3 regions of the Bradyrhizobium sp. SBR1B genome follow, and region 1 is predicted to be linked to each of the others. Evidence: riboswitches for the same ligand, from Rfam matches in the RefSeq annotation. Region 1 holds a riboswitch; each other region holds the start of a gene.
The links. Region 1 has a riboswitch for cobalamin ahead of GGD61_RS17710 (energy-coupling factor ABC transporter permease). Riboswitches for the same ligand answer to the same signal wherever they lie in the genome.
Positions count from the first base shown of each region.

Region 2: it holds a riboswitch for cobalamin, as region 1 does, so the genes downstream of both, GGD61_RS12060 (TonB-dependent receptor domain-containing protein) here and GGD61_RS17710 (energy-coupling factor ABC transporter permease) in region 1, are expected to answer to the same signal.
Region 3: it holds a riboswitch for cobalamin, as region 1 does, so the genes downstream of both, metE (5-methyltetrahydropteroyltriglutamate--homocysteine S-methyltransferase) here and GGD61_RS17710 (energy-coupling factor ABC transporter permease) in region 1, are expected to answer to the same signal.

Region 1 covers NZ_JACIHC010000006.1:84,339-87,612, forward strand. The annotation lists gene cobF (precorrin-6A synthase (deacetylating)) at 1-540, opposite strand, end outside; gene GGD61_RS17710 (energy-coupling factor ABC transporter permease) at 587-1,264, opposite strand; cobalamin riboswitch at 1,301-1,520, opposite strand; gene cobA (uroporphyrinogen-III C-methyltransferase) at 1,566-2,297, opposite strand; gene GGD61_RS17720 (cobyrinate a,c-diamide synthase) at 2,294-3,274, opposite strand, start outside.
Region 2 covers NZ_JACIHC010000004.1:70,399-73,672, reverse strand. The annotation lists gene GGD61_RS12060 (TonB-dependent receptor domain-containing protein) at 1-2,071, opposite strand, end outside; cobalamin riboswitch at 2,185-2,400, opposite strand; gene GGD61_RS12055 (hypothetical protein) at 2,444-2,695, opposite strand; gene GGD61_RS12050 (hypothetical protein) at 2,807-3,016, opposite strand; gene GGD61_RS12045 (hypothetical protein) at 3,155-3,274, opposite strand, start outside.
Region 3 covers NZ_JACIHC010000010.1:105,773-109,046, reverse strand. The annotation lists gene metE (5-methyltetrahydropteroyltriglutamate--homocysteine S-methyltransferase) at 1-1,243, opposite strand, end outside; cobalamin riboswitch at 1,340-1,543, opposite strand.

The DNA.
Region 1 (3,274 bases):
AACGGTATCCACCCCTGCCGGCCAGCCGCCTTCGCGCAAACGCCGCCCCGTCGTGACCAGAAAGGGCTCGCCGATGTCGTTGAGCGGCAGCGCATGCGCCGCGCACAGCGCCTGGATCGAGGTGATGCCGGGCACGACCTCGATGTCAGGCAGGGGATTGAGCCGCCGCGCAATCCGCAGCGAGGAGTCATAGAGGGAAGGGTCGCCCCAGATCAGCAGCGCAACCTTGCCCTCGCCTTCGAGATGGTTCGCAATCGCTTTCGACCAAGTCGCGGCAACCGCATCGTGCCAATCGTCCACGCCCTTGCGGTATTCCGCCTCACCTGCGTCGCGCACGGGAAGGTCGAATTCAGCGATGGCTGTGTTATCGCCGGTGAGTACATTCGCGCAGATCGTCCGCCTGAGATCGGCGAGATCGGACTTCGCGGCACCCTTACGCGGAATCAGGACGAGGTCGGCGGCGTTGATCGCTTGAACAGCGGCGCGCGTCAGCTGGTCGGGATCGCCGCAACCGATGCCTATCAGGGAGAGCGTGAGCATCGCGAACGCGACGGGCGGCCCTGCTGGCCGCCCGTTCGCTTATCTCTCAGGCCGCGTTATGCAGGCGCGGGGTGACGAGACCGGGCGCGGTGACGCCGCGCAGCGACTTCGCCAGTGCCAGCACCGCGAGATCGGCCAGCGGCTCGATTACGATGACGAGCGCATAGGACGCCGCGAACGTCGCGATGTTGGCGAGGTTGCTCATCGCAAAGCCCGAGCCATAGAGCGCCCAGAACGCCACCCAGGCGATCACGCCGGCCTGGTAGGTCGTCGAGAGCGCCAACGCCTGCCGATACTTCAAATCGACATAGGCGGTGTTGCGCGAGATGATCCGTGTGGCGATCGCCTGGATCGCGAACAGCGGCACCAGCAGCGTCGTGACGTTCATGCCGTATTGCGGGATGTCGACCGGCTCGAAGAATACGCCCTGGAGCAGCAGGCCGAATGCGAGGCCGAAGGCCGCGGGCGCTGCGCCGAACAGCAGGAACAGTGTCGAGCCGAGAATGAAGTGCACCTCGGAGACGCCGACCGGGAAGTGCGGCAGGATCTCGAAGAAGATGAACACAAGGACTGTGGTGGCGAGCGTCCGCGCTGCGAACGACGTGATGCCCTGCTCACGCACGGTCTCCACCGCAAGCTTCAGCGCAACGCCGCCTGCGGCGATGCCGGTTGCGTAACTCAACACGAGCTTGGCGCCCGTCACGACCCCGGGTTCGATATGCATGGCTCAATTCCTTCCTGCCGTCACACCCGACGGCCTTGGCCTCAAAACGTGCAGGGCCGGTCTCCTGGCTCGCGGTTCCCCGGGATTTCCGGCCTTCCCGGACCTTGCGGCCCAGTGGCTGATCGGAGTCCCTCACCGCTTACAGTCGCGGGGGCGGCTGGGGTTTTGGGCGCCGCAACTGGGTCCGCCCACCCCCATTCCCGATTATGCTCCGGCGCTTTGCGCCGCGTCGAGCACCATGCTTCTCTTGTGTGCCCCTTTCGCTGAGCCTGCGTCAAGGGGCGAACGGCGGCCAAGGCCGTCATGACGGATAATCCCCCGCCAGCGCCCCAAACAGGATCACGGCGGCCGTCGACGCGGCGCCGCCGCGCGCAAGCTGCTCGGCAAGCTCGGCGATGGTGGTGCGGACCAGCCGTTCGTCCGGGCGGCCGAGGGATTCGGCGAACAGCGCGGGAGTATCTGCAGCGAGGCCGTGCGCGATCAACTTTGCGACAAGCGCGGGGAAGGTGCGCCGACCCATATAGACCACGGTCGTCGCCTCAGGATCGGCCAGGGCCGCCCAATTCAGATTCGGCGGCAACTCGCCGGTGACATCAGCGCCGGTGACGAATTGCACCCGGCGCGAGGTGTGGCGCCGGGTCAGGGGGATGCCGGCTTGCGCTGCGGCAACGCAGGCCGATGTGACGCCGGGAACGATCTCGTAGCCGATGCCGGCCTCACGCAGCGTCTCCAGCTCCTCCTCGAGCCGGCCGAAAATGCCGGCATCGCCCGACTTGAGCCGAACCACGCGCGCACCTGTTGCGGCGTAGTCGACCAGCAGGCGGTTGACGTGGTGCTGCTTGGTCGAGGGACGCCCTGCCCGTTTCCCCACCGCGACGAGATTGGCGCCGGGCCGGGCGAGATCAAGGATCGCGCCGGAGGCGAGATCGTCATAGAGCACGACGTCGGCCTCGCGCAGCCGCGCGGCGCCCTTGAGCGTGAGAAGCTCGGGGTCGCCGGGGCCGGCGGAGATGAAGGAGACGAATCCGCTCACCGGTCCTCCGCGATCAGATGAAAGAACGTGCCGGTGGCGTGGCCGCGCTGCGAACCGGTCTCGGCAATGACCGCGCCGGTTGCATCGTGCACGACTGCCAACGGCGTATCAGGCTGGGCAAGAATGGTCGAATAGTGGAACTCATGGCCGCGCAGGCGCGCACTGGGGCGATGTCCCGGCATCGGCGCGGCCAGCGTCGCGAGACGATAACCGAGATGCATGCGACGTTTGGCAAAGCTGGTCTCGAGGCCAAGCAGGCCTGTCATCTCATGGCGAACACCGTCCGCATCGGTCAAAGCGGTTCCCAGCACCATATAGCCTCCGCATTCGCCGTGCACCGGTCGCGTTTCGGCGAAGGCGCGCAGGCCGCTGCGAAAACGCGCATTGGCCGCGATCCTGCCGGCATGCAGCTCGGGATAACCGCCGGGCAGCCAGCACACATCGGCGCTCGCGTCGGGCGCTTCATCGGAGAGCGGCGAGAATGTCGAGATCTCCGCGCCCGCCCCGCGCCAGGCTTCCAGCATGTGCGGATAGACGAAAGAGAACGCCGCATCGCGCGCGAGCGCGATGCGCCGGCCCGGCGGCGTCACGTTCAGCCCATTCGCGGCGGGTTGTGGTGTCCAGGACGCAGCCGATCGCAGCACCGCATCGAGATCGACATGCTCGGCAACGAAGCGCGCGGCCTCGTCGATCAGCTTGCCGATCTCGGCCTGCTCCTCGGCCTGCACCAGGCCGAGATGCCGCTTCGGCAGGCTGATCTCGGCATGGCGCGGCAGCGCGCCGAACACGGCAATGCCGGCGTCGTTGAGCGCACGCCGCACGAGGTCTTCGTGGCGCGGGCTGGCAACGCGGTTGAGCACGACGCCGGCGAGCCGTACGCCGGGGCGATAATCACGAAGACCCGCGGCGATCGCCGCCGCGGTCTGCGCTTGTCCGGAAGGATCGATCACCAGCACCACCGGCCAGCCCAGCATCTC
Region 2 (3,274 bases), on a different contig from region 1:
TGAGATCGATCGTGCCGTTGGCGGGAATCGGCTTCTGGGTGCCCGCCTGGTCGTTGTCCATGCGTCGCTCGCTCCAGAAGCGCGCGGTGGCATCGAGCACCACGTAATTCTGCCAGATGTTCCAGGTGACGCCCGCACTCGCCGTGTAGCGCGACACCAGCGGCACGTCGTTGCCGGCCCAGATGCCTTCGCGGAAGACCGCGCGGGTGTAGGCCACGCCGGAGCGCAGCAGCAGGGCATCGTTGACGCGATAGGACAGGCTGGTCTCCGAGCCGTAGCGGCGGGTCGGATCGAGATTGGTGTTGTAGAACAGGACCGGATTGAAATGGACCTCGTTGGTGAGATCCATCAGATAGAGACTACTCTGCAGCTGCAATCCGCCTCCCTTGATGCGAAAACCGCCCTCGATATCCCAAGAGGTCTGGGTCTTGAGCTCGAACGTTTGCGGGATCGCAGCGAAGGTCAAGGGATCGAAGGAAGGCCCCGAGGACAGGCGCTCGTCGACATCAGGCGTGCGGAAAGCGCGCGCAACGCGGCCGAACAGCGAGACCTGGTCGTTGAGGCGATGCTCGGCGCCGAGATGCAGCGCATATTGGGTCTCGTTGCTCGTCAGCGGCAGCGCGCCGATGTCGGCGTTGAAGGGAGCTGCCGGGTCGAAATTGTCGCGTGCCGCAAGTCTGACGTTCTGCACCCGCGCGCCGTAGGAGATGTCGGTCGTGGGCGCGATTCCCAATGTGTGCTGGAAATAGCCCGCAACCGACTGCTGCCTGAGGTCGTAATTGTGCCATGGGGAGAGCCCCTGCCCGGCGCCGCGATTCTGCTCAAAGCTCGCATCGTAATAGTCGATGCCGGTCAGGAGCTGCGACGGCATGCCGAGCAGCAGGCTCTTCACGCTGAGCCGCGGCGTGATCGACCAATTCGTCAGATGGGAACCGACATAGGTCGACGTGAAGAACGCCGGAACCGGCGTCGGGGTGGAAAAGAACGCACTCTGCTGCTTCTTGTCGCGCACGCCGCCGTCGACGATGAGATCGACGCCGTTGACCAGGGTCTTGGTGAAGCCCGCAGTCGCGCCAAAACCCTCCTGGTTGGCGTAGTTGAACGGCGTGCTGGTCCCTCGCCGGTTGGCCCTGAGCTCGTCGAGGCCGATGGAGGGATCGACGGTGCGGCCGCCCGGCAGCCGCAGCTCCTGATTGTCGCCGGTGACGGTGAGAAAAGCACTCAGGCTCGGCGTCGTGTAATTGAGATTGCCGACGCCGTTCTGCTGCGAATAGCGATTGTTGTCGCGGTAGCCATCGGTCCTGACCGTATTGCCGTAGAACGAGGTCGACCACGGGCCGGAATTGAGCGAGGTCGAGACATTGCCGAGCCTGGTGTTGAACGAGCCGAAACCGGCCTCGATGCGCGCGGTCACGGGCGGTCCGCCAACGCCATTTCTTGTAACGATGTTGATCACACCGCCGACCGCGTTGTCGCCGTAGAGCACCGCGCCGGAATTTCCCCGCGTGACCTCGATGCGTTCGATCGAATTGAGCGGGATGGTGGAGAGGTCCACCTGCGCCATGTCGACGTCGTTCAACCGTCGTCCGTTGACCAGCACCAGCGTGTTGGCGGTGGCAAAGGCGCCGAAGCCACGCAGGTCCACGCTGGTCTTGGCGCCGATCTGGCCGCCATAGAGCGTCGTGATCTGGGCCCCCGGCGTCTGCGTCGCGATGATCTCGGCAAGCGTCTGCGATGGCGAATGCGCGATATCCGCGGCCGTGATGACGGTCGTGGCGGCCCCGACGATGGCGCCGTTGCCGACGGCAGCCTTACCGCCGGAGCCAGATGAGCCGGCTCCATTGCCTGCCGGCGCGACATTCGTCCTCGCCCGCTGCCGCGTCGCCTCGCCGTCACCGATCGCCCTCGCCCGCGTGCGGTTGTGATCGTCGGGCTGCGTCACTTCGATCGGCGGCAATTGCTCGGCAAGCGCGTGCTGGGCGAAGGCGGAGGACAGATCGAGCGAATGGAAGGAAACGGATACGAGCAGGCCGACGGCAAGGCGCCTGGCGGCAGAGACGAGACGGGACACAATTGTAACCTCGGTATGACGTCAGTGGCACGTCACAGCGAACGAGGTTTCACGGCAGAGCGATGGATTGCTCCGGTGAAGCTAATGTCTGTACTCCCCGACCGACATCTTCGCGTGTGACCACGGCTGACGGCAGGTCTCCTGGCTCGCGGGTCGTGACCTCGCGTCGCCTTCCCAGGACCGAGTTTCCCAGTGGCATGAGACGAAAGATTCACCGCTTACAGTTGCGGGGGCAGCCGTGGCGTTGAGACAGATCCCTGCGTTGGGACAATCCCGCACCACATTCCCTTTTGATCTCCCTGAGGAGAACCGTCGCCGATCATTTACGAGCCGTTGGCCCCGGGAGTCAATCGACCGATGGGTGCCGGGCGCTCAGGTCCGCCCTCGCACACGTTGCGCCTGGGCCCAGGCGACAGCGACGTCGCGCGGCGGAACATCGACGCGCTTGATCGGGGTCAATTCGCCGGAGGCCGAGACGATCGCGGTCTCCTCGCGACGACAGCGCGTGCAGACAAAGCGGACCTCGTGCGGGGACGCCGACCAGCTCGACCGCTTCACATTGGCCGCCATCGGCCAGGCATCACAATGCGAGCACGACACCAGAAATCGACCGGGATCGAGCATACCCATTTCCATCGGACTCCGCGTCCTGCCCACCTGCTTCAATGATTAACCCAAGTGAATCGTTCCGGTGCCCCAGCACCGCCGCTGGGTGCGCCGGAGAAAGCGGTAGCCTCAGCGCGCGCCCTTGAGGGTGCAGGAGGTGGTGCAGGTGACCGTGGTGCCGCGATCGCACGATTTGCACGCACTGACGCACTGGTTCATGTCGCGGGGATTGTAGCTGTAGTTCCGCATCGGGCAGGTCGGCGTCGAGCCGGTGATATCCTGCTCCTGGTCGCAGGCCGCCGTCATGAGCGCGACTATGATCACGGCAACGAGGCGCATGTGATTGCCCTGTCAAGCATGGCAAATGACACTCGCGGGGTGCGCTGCAATGCAGCGAACCCCGGCCTTTCCATCACGAGCGATCGCTCGCGACGTCAAGGATGCGCGCCAAACCTTAAGAACGGATTGCAGCCGGCGTCACGCCGCAGCCTTGGTCGCGATCGCCTGCCGCATGTCCACCGCCAGCTGACGGTACTGTTCCGAGAGTTTCAGATAGAACTCGCGCTTGGTGCTGTCGGTGGCGAGCTTGGCGATCAG
Region 3 (3,274 bases), on a different contig from region 1:
CGACATTGGCATTTTGAGTCTTCGGCGAACTCCGGCGGGCAGTTGCAGCGCGTTCTGAATCGGCAAGAGCTTGCCCGACATCCTGGCTACCCGCGAGTATGCGCGCCAGGATCGCAAGCTCACGCATCTTCTGAACCGAGAAAGAAAGCCAGCTCTTGACGTCAGAAGCGAGCCCGGTCTCTAGTTCAACATCGATCGGGACGTGAAGCAACGAGCAGGATGGGGCGAGCTGTACGCGGTCTTTGCCCAGCTTCTCAATGGCTGGCTCCAGCCTCTGGTGGAGCGAGGACAACTTCGACCTCCATACATTTCGGCCGTCGATGACACCAAGAGACAAGACGAGATCAGCTCGGCTACTAGCAATGATCTGATCCAATAACTCTGGCGCTCGAACCAGATCGACGTGCAGACCTGAGGCTGGCAGGCTCAAGGCTGTATCCAGATTGTCGCCCAGGGCACCAAAATAGCTGGCGACCATGATCTTGATAGCCGGTACCTCCTTTATGATCCGGCTATAAGCATGTAGCAAAGATTTTCGGGCCGTCTCATCCAGATCAAGCGCCAGGCAGGGCTCGTCAAATTGAACCCAACTCGCCCCTCGTTGGGCCAATTGATGAAGAACGTCGATATAGACGGGTATCAGATCATCCAATAAAGACAGCGGCTGGAAGGCGCTATCGGCGCTTTTGCCGAGCTTTAGGAATGTGAACGGCCCGATAAGGACCGGGCGAGTCTGAAAGCCGAGAGCCTTTGCTTCCGTATACTCTTCAATCGGTTTGCGAGAGCACAGTCTGAACGTCTGTCCCTTGTAAAACTCGGGAACCATGTAGTGGTAGTTGGTATCGAACCATTTGGTCATCTCCTGCGCGGGGACGCCCGCGCCCCGCGAGTCTTGGTCGACGCTCCCACCCCGGTCGTCGCATTTCGATCCGCGGGCCATGGCGAAGTACGTCTTAAGGGAAGCGATTTCTCCCTTCGAGGCGTAGATCTCAGGGATCGCGCCCACCATGACACTCGTATCGAGCACTTGATCGTACAACGAGAAGTCATTCGACGGAATGATTGTGACGCCGAGGGACCTCTGGCGAGCCCAGTTTGCTGCGCGCAGCCCCGATGCGTCCTCTTGCAACTGATGTTCGGTGATCTTTCCGGCCCAATACCTTTCGAGAGCGAATTTTAGCTCACGCCGTGGACCGATGCGTGGCGTTCCGAGCGTAGCAACCGGAAGCGAGAGAAGAGACATAGCGTTAACCCCTGTTGGGGACAAGGCCATGGCGGACGCAGGCAGGGAAGTCGCGCGAGCGACAGCTGCTTGACGCACCACCGAGACACCCCGCCCGTGGACCGATCTTGTCGGGGCAGGTCTCCTGGCTTGCTGGTCATCGCTACTGTCCTGCCTTCCCAAAGCCGCGCAGGCTTCAGTGACATCGTTGGACAGTGGCTCGCAGCTCACAGTTGCGGGGGCAGCGCCGGCATTTGCACCGGCTTCCCTCTTAGCTCCGGTTCAAACAGGAACCGGAGAACCTCGACGACACGGATTATTCGCTGGCGAACTTTCCCGTCAACCTCCCAGATCATATGGCAAGCAAATCTGCGACGTCTGACAAGCGATTGATCATAAGCGAATCGCCGTTCTCAATGACTAGCCGCCACGTAGAGACGGTCTCTAATCCGCGACGTCGTTACCAGGGATGTCGAAATGAGCATCGGGAACTGCCTTCGGGTGGCTCTGCGCGCGAGACCATGAAAGGACAAATCCAGCCTTCGTGGCAAGACCCACCGCCGCTTCGAGCAGAATGCATTCGACGCGGCATCGGCTCCAGCGGCTCGCCCAGCACGCTCGCCCGGGGCTGCTTCTGGGCTAAGGATCCGCATCGAATAGAGGCGCTTCGGCGGAAATCGATCTCCATACACCACGAGCAGGCTAGTTGCCTGCCAGCGAACCTTTTTTCGACGGCGACTGACCTCCGCTTCGTGTCGTTGGTCAACATTCAGGTCGAGCGAAGAAGTCTATAGCCAAGCACACGCTTCAACGACGAACGCACGCCAAAACTCGTCAGGTACTCCGGCCGAGCCATTTGCCCCTTCGGGTGTGGGACAGGGGTGAACATGCTGCCCCGGATAACCCGATTGTATGCATCGACACGTTCGCACGTAGGAAAGGAGACAAGAAGATAAAAACGGGAGCGTGTTTCCGGCTATCGCCTGGCACGAAGAATGCAATCCGTCAACATGCCCACACTGCTCCTGCTGGGCACGTCTAGCTCAGCCAATTGAATGCTGTCTCGGACGGAGAAGTTAGCGGCGCGTGACACAGGCCAGCGCGCGCTTGCGCCGAACAGCCTCATCTTCGTCGCTAACTTCTTGCTCTCGTCAGAGCAGGTTCAAGGTCACCTGCTAACGCCGAGTCTGGATGAAATGGGATGGGCCGATCTAATGAAGAGGATGTTTGCAAGACCCCTGCTACGGTTTTGTTTGGGTGCATCTCTGATCTGCCTGACCTGGCCGGCCGCCATGAGCAACAGTATTCGCTCTATCCACAGCCCCGTGATCGAGAGATTCAAGTCAACTTGGCGAGCGCAGGATGGTGAGACGCTAGAACAAATAATCTCCAATGGTCGAAGGTGGCACAGTTCGTCCCTCAAATGCGGGGCGCCCTTGAACTTGGCGAAAACGACTTTGTTTTCGTTTCGTGGACCAGGCACCAGAACAACAAATCAGACGAACAGTACGTTATCACCTGGAAGATCACGCCCGATGGTACGACTGAACTTGCGTCAACTTATGCGAAGCCGATGGAATTAGGCTGGCGGGCGCTGGCGCTCTCGTTGATAGCCAGTGAAGTCGCAGCTGGCGATAGACACGCAAACCTTCGCTTTCTACATGACCCGATCAACTTCAACTTTGTAACTACCCCAAAAGGCCAGCTCGGCGATCTTCTTCGGCAAGGCCGATGTACTATCGGTCAACCTGTTGGAGTGGACTACATCCCGAAGGGCAGTGACAAGCCGAACGAGAAACGTGATCTATGGCGTGTTCTTCTAATAGCGGACTGTAATATCTCTGGGCCACGTTATCTTACTTCACCATCTATCTACCGGAGTCTGGGGCGCTGCGCAGCTTTCGAGATGCGGTTCGCCTGCGCCTGCACGGGACGTGGCTAGAGGCCGATTTCTCCCCAAATCAGCTCTAGAAGTTCTGGCGTTTTCCGAGTCCCACGATGGCGCCTTCGCGCCATGCAAAAAGAGTCGAGAGGACACTCCCCCGCTCTAGA